Regions from separate parts of the Ensifer sp. ENS11 genome, predicted to be linked through region 1. Evidence: riboswitches for the same ligand, from Rfam matches in the RefSeq annotation. Region 1 holds a riboswitch; the other holds the start of a gene.
The links. Region 1 has a riboswitch for cobalamin ahead of metE (5-methyltetrahydropteroyltriglutamate--homocysteine S-methyltransferase). Riboswitches for the same ligand answer to the same signal wherever they lie in the genome.

Region 1 (4,742 bases):
CCGGCCACGGCGGCCAGCTGCGCGTTCGATGTGGCGGCTTCGGCAATGATCCACTCGCGAAACACCTGGATCTTGTTCTGCCGCCGGTGGCTTTGCGGATAGACCAGCCAATAGGCACGGCCATCCCTGACCACATGGTTGAACGGCCGGACGAGTTTTCCGCTGCGAAGCTCCTCAATCACAAAGGTGGAGACGACCATGGCAATGCCATGATCGAGCAATGTGGTGGCCACATCCATTGCCTGGACGTCGAAGATCAGCTCAGTGCCATTGCTGGCCGGCGGTTCCACGCCCGCTTCGGTCATCCAGCGCCGCCACCAGCTGGCGTTGCCGAAGCGCCTCACCGTGAGAACGTCGGCCGGATCCTTCAGCTGATGTTTTTCCAGGAACGTCGGCGTACAGACGGGCATGTATTCGATCGGGAAAAGAGGAAACACTTCATTGCCCGACCAGTCGCCGTTGCCGCTGCGCACCACGAGATCAATCGCATCGCGCTTGAAGTCGATCAGCTCCGTGGACATGTGCACGCGAATGCTGATGTTTGGATGGGCTGTCTGAAACGAGGCGAGCCTGGAACCAAGCCAACTTGAGACGACGGTTGGCAGTACCGAGATGTGCAGGTGATGCTCGGTCTTGTCGGCAATCTCGGAGAACGCCGTACCCAGTAGATCGAGCGCCTCGGTCACCTTCGGCGCAAGCTGCCGTCCGGCAGCCGTCAAGCGCACTTCCCGCGGCAGACGGACAAACAGCGGCGTGCCGGTGCGGTCCTCCAGCAGTCGGATTTGATAGCTGACAGCGGCTTGCGTCATGCCGAGCTCCTGCGCCGCGCGGGTGAAACTCAAGTGCCTGGCTGCGGCCTCGAACGCGCGCACCGCACTCATGGGGGGAATCTTGCTCATGAAGTGAGATAAGCATTCTTTATGGCAGCATGCGAGAAATCGCTTTGCGCGAAACCACCAAAATCCTCAATTTTCTCGCGAACACATCACCACAGAACTGAAGGGGTTAGCAATGCTTAGCGCACTGCGATCGATCATCCTCCACGTCTGGACTTCGGCCAAGAGAGCTGCCGACGCCACGACGACCATCGATACATTCAGCGAGTTCCAACTGAGGGACATCGGCCTGACGCGAGACAATGACAGCATCCGGGCGCGCGCGGGCGATGTTGCTGATCCGTGGCAGCACGTAGCGGGCTCTGATCCGGGCGGTGCCCTTTCGCCGCAGACGCCAAATGATGAAGTCGCGTCGCCGCCCTCGCGACAAGCTTTCGACCTCGGCCGAATGGAGAAAATAAAGACATAAACATTTCTTTATACGATTGACGCCGTCGACTTTGCGGGGCATTGTCGAACAATCGTGGTTCTGCGGCTCGTCTGACGACAGGCCGGAGCTAAGAGGGAATTCGGTGCGGCGCTGCAAGGCGCTCATGCCGGAGCTGCCCCCGCAACTGTAAGCGGCGAGCGGTCGTCCAATGATGTCACTGAGGGAGACGCCTCGGGAAGACGGGACGGTTCGTGTTGACCCGCAAGCCAGGAGACCTGCCGCGATAGATAACGTCCACGGGCGGGGTGTCCGATGTGTCGCCTTGACGAGCGAGCCAGTCTCGGTCGTGGATGCGTCGCATTCAAAGCCTTGCCCACAACCTTCGGGGTAAGGAAATGACCATCAAGACAGCCAATCTCGGCTTTCCACGTATCGGCAGCCACCGTGAACTGAAGTTCGCGCTGGAGCGTTATTGGGCCGGCAAGATCGAGAGACAGGACCTGCTCGACGTCGCCGCCAGGCTGCGGGCCGAAAACTGGGCCGCGCAAAAGGCGCGTGGGATCCAGATCATTCCATCGAACGACTTCTCGCTTTACGACCAGGTTCTCGACACATCAGTGCTGGTTGGTGCGGTGCCACCGGCCTATGGCTGGAAGGGCGGCCCGGTCGACCTCGACGCCTATTTCGCCATGGCGCGCGGTTCGACGACTGCCGCCTGCGCGTCCGGTTGCACGCATGGCGGGCCCGACGGGGGCAACCAGGCGCTGGAGATGACCAAGTGGTTCGACACGAACTACCACTACATGGTTCCGGAATTCGCGGAGGATCAGCGCTTCGAGCTGACGAGCAATGCGCCGCTTGACGCCTTCCTCGAAGCCAAGGCGCTCGGGCATGTCACCCGCCCTGTCGTCCTCGGCCCCGTCACCTTCCTGAAACTGGGCAAGGCGCTTGCCGGCGGATTCGACACCATCAATCTGATCGAGCGGCTGCTGCCTGTTTATACGAAGCTTCTCACCGAGCTTGGGGAAGCCGGCGTCGAATGGGTGCAGATCGACGAGCCATGCCTGGTGCTCGATCTCACTGAGCGGGAACGCCAGGCGCTGGCGCTGACCTACCAGACGTTCGCCTCGGAACTTCCGCAGTTGAAAATCATGCTCGCGACCTATTTCGGCGCGGTCAGTGACAACATGCCGACAGCCCTTTCGCTGCCGGTTGCCGGGCTGCATGTCGACCTCGTGCGGGCGCCGCAACAGCTCGACTTGCTACTTCAGACGGTACCGGCACAGCTTGTGCTGTCGCTCGGCGTCGTCGATGGCCGCAATGTGTGGCGTACCGATCTTGCCGGCCTCTTCCGCCGGCTGCAGCCGTTGATCGAGGCGCATGGCCGCGATCGTATCGAGCTTGCACCATCGTGCTCGCTGCTGCATGTGCCAATCGACCTCGATCTCGAACGAGCGCTCGATCCGGAGCTCGTCTCCTGGCTTGCCTTCGCCCTGCAGAAGCTGGACGAACTCAGCCTGCTTGCCCGCGCATTCGAGCCGGGCCTGGCCAATCCCGAGCAGGTCTTTGCAAAATCGATTGCTGCGGTCGAGGCACGGCTGACCTCGCTCAAGGTCCACGATCCACTCGTTGCCGGACGCTTGAAGAACCTGACGGCAGCAGACAGCCGCCGTCAATCGAGTTTTGCAACGCGCCGGCGGCGGCAGGAAGACAGGCTGGCACTGCCGCTCTTCCCGACGACGACGATCGGCTCCTTCCCGCAGACGTCAGAGGTGCGCCAGGCACGATCGCTGCATGCCAAGGGCGAGCTCAGCTATGTCGACTACCTCGCCTACCTGCGCCAGGAGACGGAGAAGGCCGTGCGCTGGCAGGAGGAAATCGGCATCGAGGTGCTGGTGCACGGCGAATTCGAGCGCAACGACATGGTGCAGTATTTCGGCGAGCAGCTCTCCGGCTATGGGTTCACTCAGAGCGGTTGGGTGCAGAGCTACGGCTCGCGCTACGTACGCCCGCCGATCATCTTCGGCGATGTCTCGCGCCCGAACCCGATGACGGTCGATTGGGCAACCTATGCGCAGTCGCTGACGGACAAGCCGATGAAGGGCATGCTCACCGGCCCGGTGACGATGCTGCAATGGTCGTTCGTGCGCGACGACCTGCCCCGGTCGATCGTATGCCGGCAGATCGCACTGGCGCTGCGCGACGAAGTCACCGACCTGGAAACGGCCGGTATCGCCGTGATCCAGATCGACGAACCGGCGCTGCGCGAGGGACTGCCACTGAGACAGGCCGATCGAAAGGCCTATCTCGACTGGGCGGTCGAGTGCTTCCGCATCAGCGCCTCCGGCGTCGGTGACGAAACCCAGATCCACACCCACATGTGCTACTCGGAGTTCAACGACATCATGGCGGCGATTGCGGCAATGGATGCCGATGTCATCTCCATCGAAACCTCGCGCTCGAAGATGGAGCTGCTCGGCGCCTTTATCGATCAGGCCTATCCGAACGAGATCGGCCCCGGCGTCTACGACATCCACTCGCCGCGGGTACCCACTGTCAACGAGATGGTGCATCTGATCGAACAGGCGACCGACGGTCTGACGCCGGCGCAGATCTGGGTCAATCCGGATTGTGGGCTGAAAACAAGGCGGTGGGAGGAAGTTCGCCCGGCGCTCGTCAACATGGTCGCGGCGGCGCAAACGCTGCGCCAATCCTTCACTGCCGGCCGGCAAGAGGCCGCAAACGCATGACGGACGATAGCAATATCGAGAAGGCGCCGGGGGAAACCCCGGCGCCCGCCACCTTGATCGACATCGTCTTTCCCGGCGACACCAATCACCACGGCACGCTCTTCGGCCGTGCGGGCCTCGCACTCATGGACCGGACCGCCTTCATCGTCGCCACGCGCCACGGCCGCGTTCCCTTCGTCACCGCCTCCTGCGATCGCGTCGACTTCCGCGGCCCCGCCCACATCGGCCATATCGTCAGCTGCAGCGGCCGCCCGATCCGGGTCGGGCGGCGTTCGATGGTCGTCGAAGTCGATATGATCGCGGAAGATCTGACGGCCGGCACCCGCGATCTGTGCGCCCGCGGCCAGTTCACCATGGTCGCGATGCCGGAGGGCAAGGGCGCCGGCTGGTCGTTGCCTTCTCTCGACACCGATGCGATCGGAGCGCCAAAAGACGATGCCGTGCGCATGGTCGATATCGTCTTTCCGGATCAGGCCAACAGCTTCGGCGCCATGTTTGGCGGCGACGCGCTGGCGCAGATGACCAAGGCCGCCTTCGGCGCGGCGACACGGGCGAGCCGCAAGACGACAGTGCTCGCCTCCTGCCAGCGCATCGATTTCAAGCACCGGATCACCGTTGGCTCGATCATCGAGCTTGTCGCCAGGATTGTGCGCACCGGACGGAGCTCGACGACGGTCGATGTCGAATTGTGGTCAGAGGATTTGACGGGAGCGAAACAGACCCTGA
Region 2 (4,742 bases), on a different contig from region 1:
GGTGCTGCGGCGCGTGCCTTTGCCCGCGAAGGCGCGAGTGTCTTTCTCGTTGGACGAACGGCCGAAACCCTGGATCGTACGGCCAAGGCAATACGGGCGGCGGGTGGAAAGGCGGAGTTCGACGTCCTCGACGTGATGGATCAAGCCGCCGTCGAGCGGCATGCGCAATCGGTTGTCGACCGAACCGGCAGGATCGACGTGGTCCTGACCGCTGTCGGCTTTGCCCACATTCAGGGCCCGCCGCTTTCTGAGCTGACGCTGGAACAGTTCGAGCACCCGATTGCAGCCTATACCCGCGCCAACTTCATCACCGCCAAGGCGGCAGCAGCGCAGATGGAAAGAAACGGCAGCGGTGTCATCCTGACGCTTTCGACGCCCGGCTCGCGCATGTCCGGCTCGGGTTTCCTCGGCTACGGCACCACCTGCGGCGCCATCGAGACCTTCTCGCGCATTCTCGCCGGCGAACTCGGCAGCCATGGCATCCGCGTCATCTGCCTGCGGCCGGATGCCATTCCCGAGGCACTGCCAGCTTCGCATGCGCGCGCCGTCTTTCAAGGGTTTGCCGACCGGTTCGATACCACTGTGGAGGAGATGCTCGACGGTCGGGCAAAGTCCGGCACATTGCTCGGCCGTTTCCCGAGGCTCGACGAGGTCGCCGACTATGCCGCCTTCGTCGCCTCGGACCGGGCGGGCGCCATGACCGGCGCGATCGCCAACCTCACCTGCGGCTCGCTGGTTGATTGAAATGAACGACCGGCGGACCTTCACAGGGTCGCGTCGGTCGTTCTCTTCAGCTGCGCGCAAAACCCAGAATGAACAGCGCCAGAGCGCCGATCGAGGAAATCGTGCGCACATGGTTCCACCAGACCCAGTCGGTCAGGTAGTGCTGCTGCCAGATTTCGGTGGCAGCCTGCCCAGACGTGGCAGCCGCCAGCGCATCGTTCATCGGCACGTTGAAGATAATGGTGACGATCAGCACGCCGGCGACGTAGGCGATGCCGCCGGCCGCCAGCAGCAGGCTGCCGTTACCGCCCCAGATGAAGGCCGCGACGACCAGCGCGAGCCCCAGAAGCGCCGTGCCCATGAAGGTACTGAGGAACAGCGGATTCTGGATCACCACGTTGATGGCGTTCATCGCCGCGATCCCCTGCTCCGCCGGCAGCCGCGACAAAGCCTGCATGATGCAGACCGAGAAGATGAAGAACAGCCCGGCCATCAGGCCGGAGCCGATTGCGGCGGCAAACGCCAGAGCGGGGATCAGCGGGATCATGCGGCGATACTCCAGACACCAGTTGCAGCGGTCTCCCGGGCATAGTCGGCGAAGTCGCGCGGTTTGCGCCCAAGCACGCGCTCGACATCGGACGTCACTTGCGAATTGCGCCCGTCGAGCACCGACGTGAAGAGATAGCGGATGAGTTCGACATAGTCATCAGGCAATCCGTCGGCCCGCAACTGCACCGTGAAGTCGGCAACCGGCACGGACTGATAGCCGATCCGGCGGTTGGCAGCCGTCGCGATCTCGGCCACGGCCTGGGCAAAGGTCATCAGCCGCGGGCCTGTCAGCTCATAGACCTTGCCGACATGCCCCTCGTCCAGAAGGGCTGCAACTGCCACGTCGGCGATGTCGTCGGTGCTGATGAAGGGTTCGGTGATCTCATCCGGCGGCAGGAACACCGATCCGCTGCGAACGGAATCGGTCAAAAAATCCTCGCTGAAATTCTCGAAGAACCAGCTTGCCCGGATGATCGTCCAGTCGGCGCCGGAGGCCTGCAGTTCGCGCTCGGCCGCTTCCGCCTCGTCCTCGCCGCGCCCCGACAGAAGCACCAGCCGCTTGATGCCCGAGCGAACGGCAAGCCTCGAGAATTTGCGGATGGTTTCGACGGCGCCCGGCACCGCCAGATCCGGCTGGTAGCTGATATAGATGCGCTCGACATTTTCAAGCACGGGCGCCCAGGTCGCCTCATCCGTCCAGTCGAAGGAAGGCGATGCCGAACGGGCGCCGATGCGCACCGCGATACCCCGCTCCTCAAGGCGGGCCGCCACCCGCCGCCCCGTCTTGCCCGTACCGCCCAGAACCAGTGTGAGTTTGTCAGTCATCGCTTCCTCCTGAGGTTGATTGCAAAACATGAGCATCTCTCACATTTGCAAATGTGATAAATCCTCGTATTTTAGGAGTCAAGTCAAAATGTGAGCATTACTCATGATTCCCGATGCAAGCCCTTCCACAATCCCCGCTGACGACGAGCCGGCGCTGCGCCGCACGCCCAGCCAGAAGCGCAGCCGCGAGCGCGTCGAGCACATCCTTTCCTGCGCCACGGCGATCATCCAGGAGAAGGGCAGCGACGCCATGCGCATGAGCGAAGTCGCTGAAAAGGCTGGAATCTCGATCGGCTCCCTCTACCAGTACTTCCCCGACAAGGCGGCGATCGTGCGCACGCTGGCCGAGCGCTACAATGCGGTCTGCAATGAATGCATCGGGGCCGAGCTTGCCAAGGTGACGTCGATCTCGGAACTGCGTGACGCCTTCTCCATGCTGTTCGACATCTATTACGATATGTTCCTGGCCGAGCCTGTGATGCGCGACATCTGGTCAGCGATGCAGGCCGACAAGGCGCTGCGCGAGATCGACCTTTTGCAAAGCCGTGCCGGCGGCCAGCTTCTGGCCGACGTCTGGGCTCGGTTTGCGCCCGACACGCCGCGCGAAACGATCGACAGCGCCGCCTTTTTGATCATGCATCTCGGCGATTGCACGATGCGGCTTGCGGTCTCCGTCACCAGAGCAGAGGGCGACCAGATCGTCGAAGCCTATAAACGCATGATCCTTCGTGATTTTGTCGCGGATGGACCGGGCGGCGGCGCAAGTCTAATTGACATCTCCGGGGTGCGATCCTAATCATCGTGGATCGATTGGTTCCCGCAACGCGAACGCGTTTCGGGAGTAAACGGGAACGTGACGGATGGACCCATGCTGGGCATTCAAATCACGGCCGACCCCGCGACTGTAGAGCGACGTGAATGCGCCGTTCCGGAGCGATCCGGAAGAAGCCACTGGAGACAAGACCGCGAGAGGGCGGCCCTTGCTCTGGGAAGGCGAGGCAAATCCAGGGTGATCTCACCCGACGTCCTGAGCCAGGAAACCTGCCAGTCGATGCGGGCATAGGGCCCAAACCGGGAAAGATCCCGACGCCATCACGGAGGTTGTCATGGCTACATCTACAGTTTCGAGCATTCCGCTCTCCCTCAGCGATCGTCTGACCGCAGGTATCATCGCGCTCCTCATCGGCGGCTTCCTCGTCTTCGGCGCAGGCCTGGCGAACTCGGCCGTGCTGCACGATACCGCGCACGACACCCGCCACTCCTATGGCTTCCCCTGCCACTAAGCGATGTTCCGGGACGCGACTTGCGTTCCGCATCGACATAGCTGCGGACAAAAACGCTTCCGGCAGACAGCCGGACGCGTTTGCTCGCGTCTGATGCAGATTGAAGATCTGCCGGACGGAGCCGTTCGCATATTTGCCAGTGGGACACGGCGCTGCCTGCCAGATGCATGGCGCGCCGATATCGAGGGATATCGAAAATGATTGTCAGAACGCTTCTGGCCGCGATCGTGGCTGGATTGATTGCCGGTGTCTTCATGACCGGCGCCCAGGAACTGCGCGTCGTACCGCTGATCCTGCACGCGGAAGAATTCGAAGGCGAGGCACCGGCCGCCGGCGAACAACCAGCCGTTCAGCCGGGAACGGCCGATCCGGCCGCAGCAAACCACGACCAGCATTCGTCGCTGAAGGCGGTTTCGCCGATTGGCGCTTTGCTTGACGCCCTGTCGCCGATCACGCCTGCCTACGCCCATGAGGGCGAACACGAGGAAGGCGGCATCATGTTCGGCATGAGCCGCTTTTCCGGCACGCTGATCGCCAATCTGGTGACCGGCTCCGGCTTCGCGCTGCTGCTCGCCGGCGTCAGCCTCGTCATCGGCTACCCGATCACGCTCAGGAACGGCGCGCTCTGGGGCGCCTGCGGCTGGCTTGCCGTGCACATGCTGCCGGCAATCGGTCTGCCGCCGGAACTGCCGGGCTTCCCGGCCGCGGAACTCGGCGACCGCCAGGTCTGGTGGGGTGCAACCGTGCTGTTGTCTGCCGCCGGTCTCTATCTGCTGGTCTTGCGGCAAGAGATCGCCGCCAAGATCATCGGCCTCGTGCTGATCGCGGCACCGCATGTCTATGGCGCGCCGCAACCGTCGGACATCTCCAGCAATGTGCCGGCCGTGCTCGGCGCTGAATTCGCCGTGGCAGCCCTTGCCACCACGCTCGCGTTCTGGATTGTTCTCGGCGTCGTGTCGGGCTTCATCAACGATCGTTTCGCCAAGGCGTAACAGACCGGCCAGATTTCGCCATCAACCCGGAGCCCCTGATATCGCCGATATCAGGGGCTTTGTCGTCGAGATGTCTCAGCGCGCCTGCAATGCCAGCAGATGCGCCTGCAACCGCGCGCGGCGGTCGTCCGGCGCCAGCATCACGCAACTGTCGCAGAAGCTGCCACCTTCCGTTCGATAATAGAGACAGCAGCCGCCGCGCAGGCGATAGGTGCGCGACAGCGCATGATTGCCGCCGATCTCGATCACGATGTCCTCGTAACGGAGCTTGTCGGAAAATAGCGACGTACCCGCGCGCTTGACGATCGCCAGCGCCCTCGCCATCGCGGTCTCCTCGTCGCCGAGGACGCGGCCGATCTCCAGGAACCCA

Region 2: another riboswitch for cobalamin. It lies ahead of IB264_RS13435 (CbtB-domain containing protein); the one in region 1 lies ahead of metE (5-methyltetrahydropteroyltriglutamate--homocysteine S-methyltransferase).

The regions. Positions count from the first base shown of each region.
Region 1 covers NZ_JACVAN010000003.1:298,101-302,842, reverse strand. The annotation lists gene IB264_RS08445 (LysR substrate-binding domain-containing protein) at 1-881, opposite strand, end outside; cobalamin riboswitch at 1,344-1,564, shown strand; gene metE (5-methyltetrahydropteroyltriglutamate--homocysteine S-methyltransferase) at 1,662-4,016, shown strand; gene IB264_RS08435 (acyl-CoA thioesterase) at 4,013-4,742, shown strand, end outside.
Region 2 covers NZ_JACVAN010000006.1:19,435-24,176, reverse strand. The annotation lists gene IB264_RS13455 (SDR family NAD(P)-dependent oxidoreductase) at 1-744, shown strand, start outside; gene IB264_RS13450 (DUF1772 domain-containing protein) at 791-1,270, opposite strand; gene IB264_RS13445 (NAD(P)H-binding protein) at 1,267-2,097, opposite strand; gene IB264_RS13440 (TetR/AcrR family transcriptional regulator) at 2,201-2,893, shown strand; cobalamin riboswitch at 2,892-3,161, shown strand; gene IB264_RS13435 (CbtB-domain containing protein) at 3,204-3,380, shown strand; gene IB264_RS13430 (CbtA family protein) at 3,578-4,372, shown strand; gene IB264_RS13425 ((2Fe-2S)-binding protein) at 4,448-4,742, opposite strand, start outside.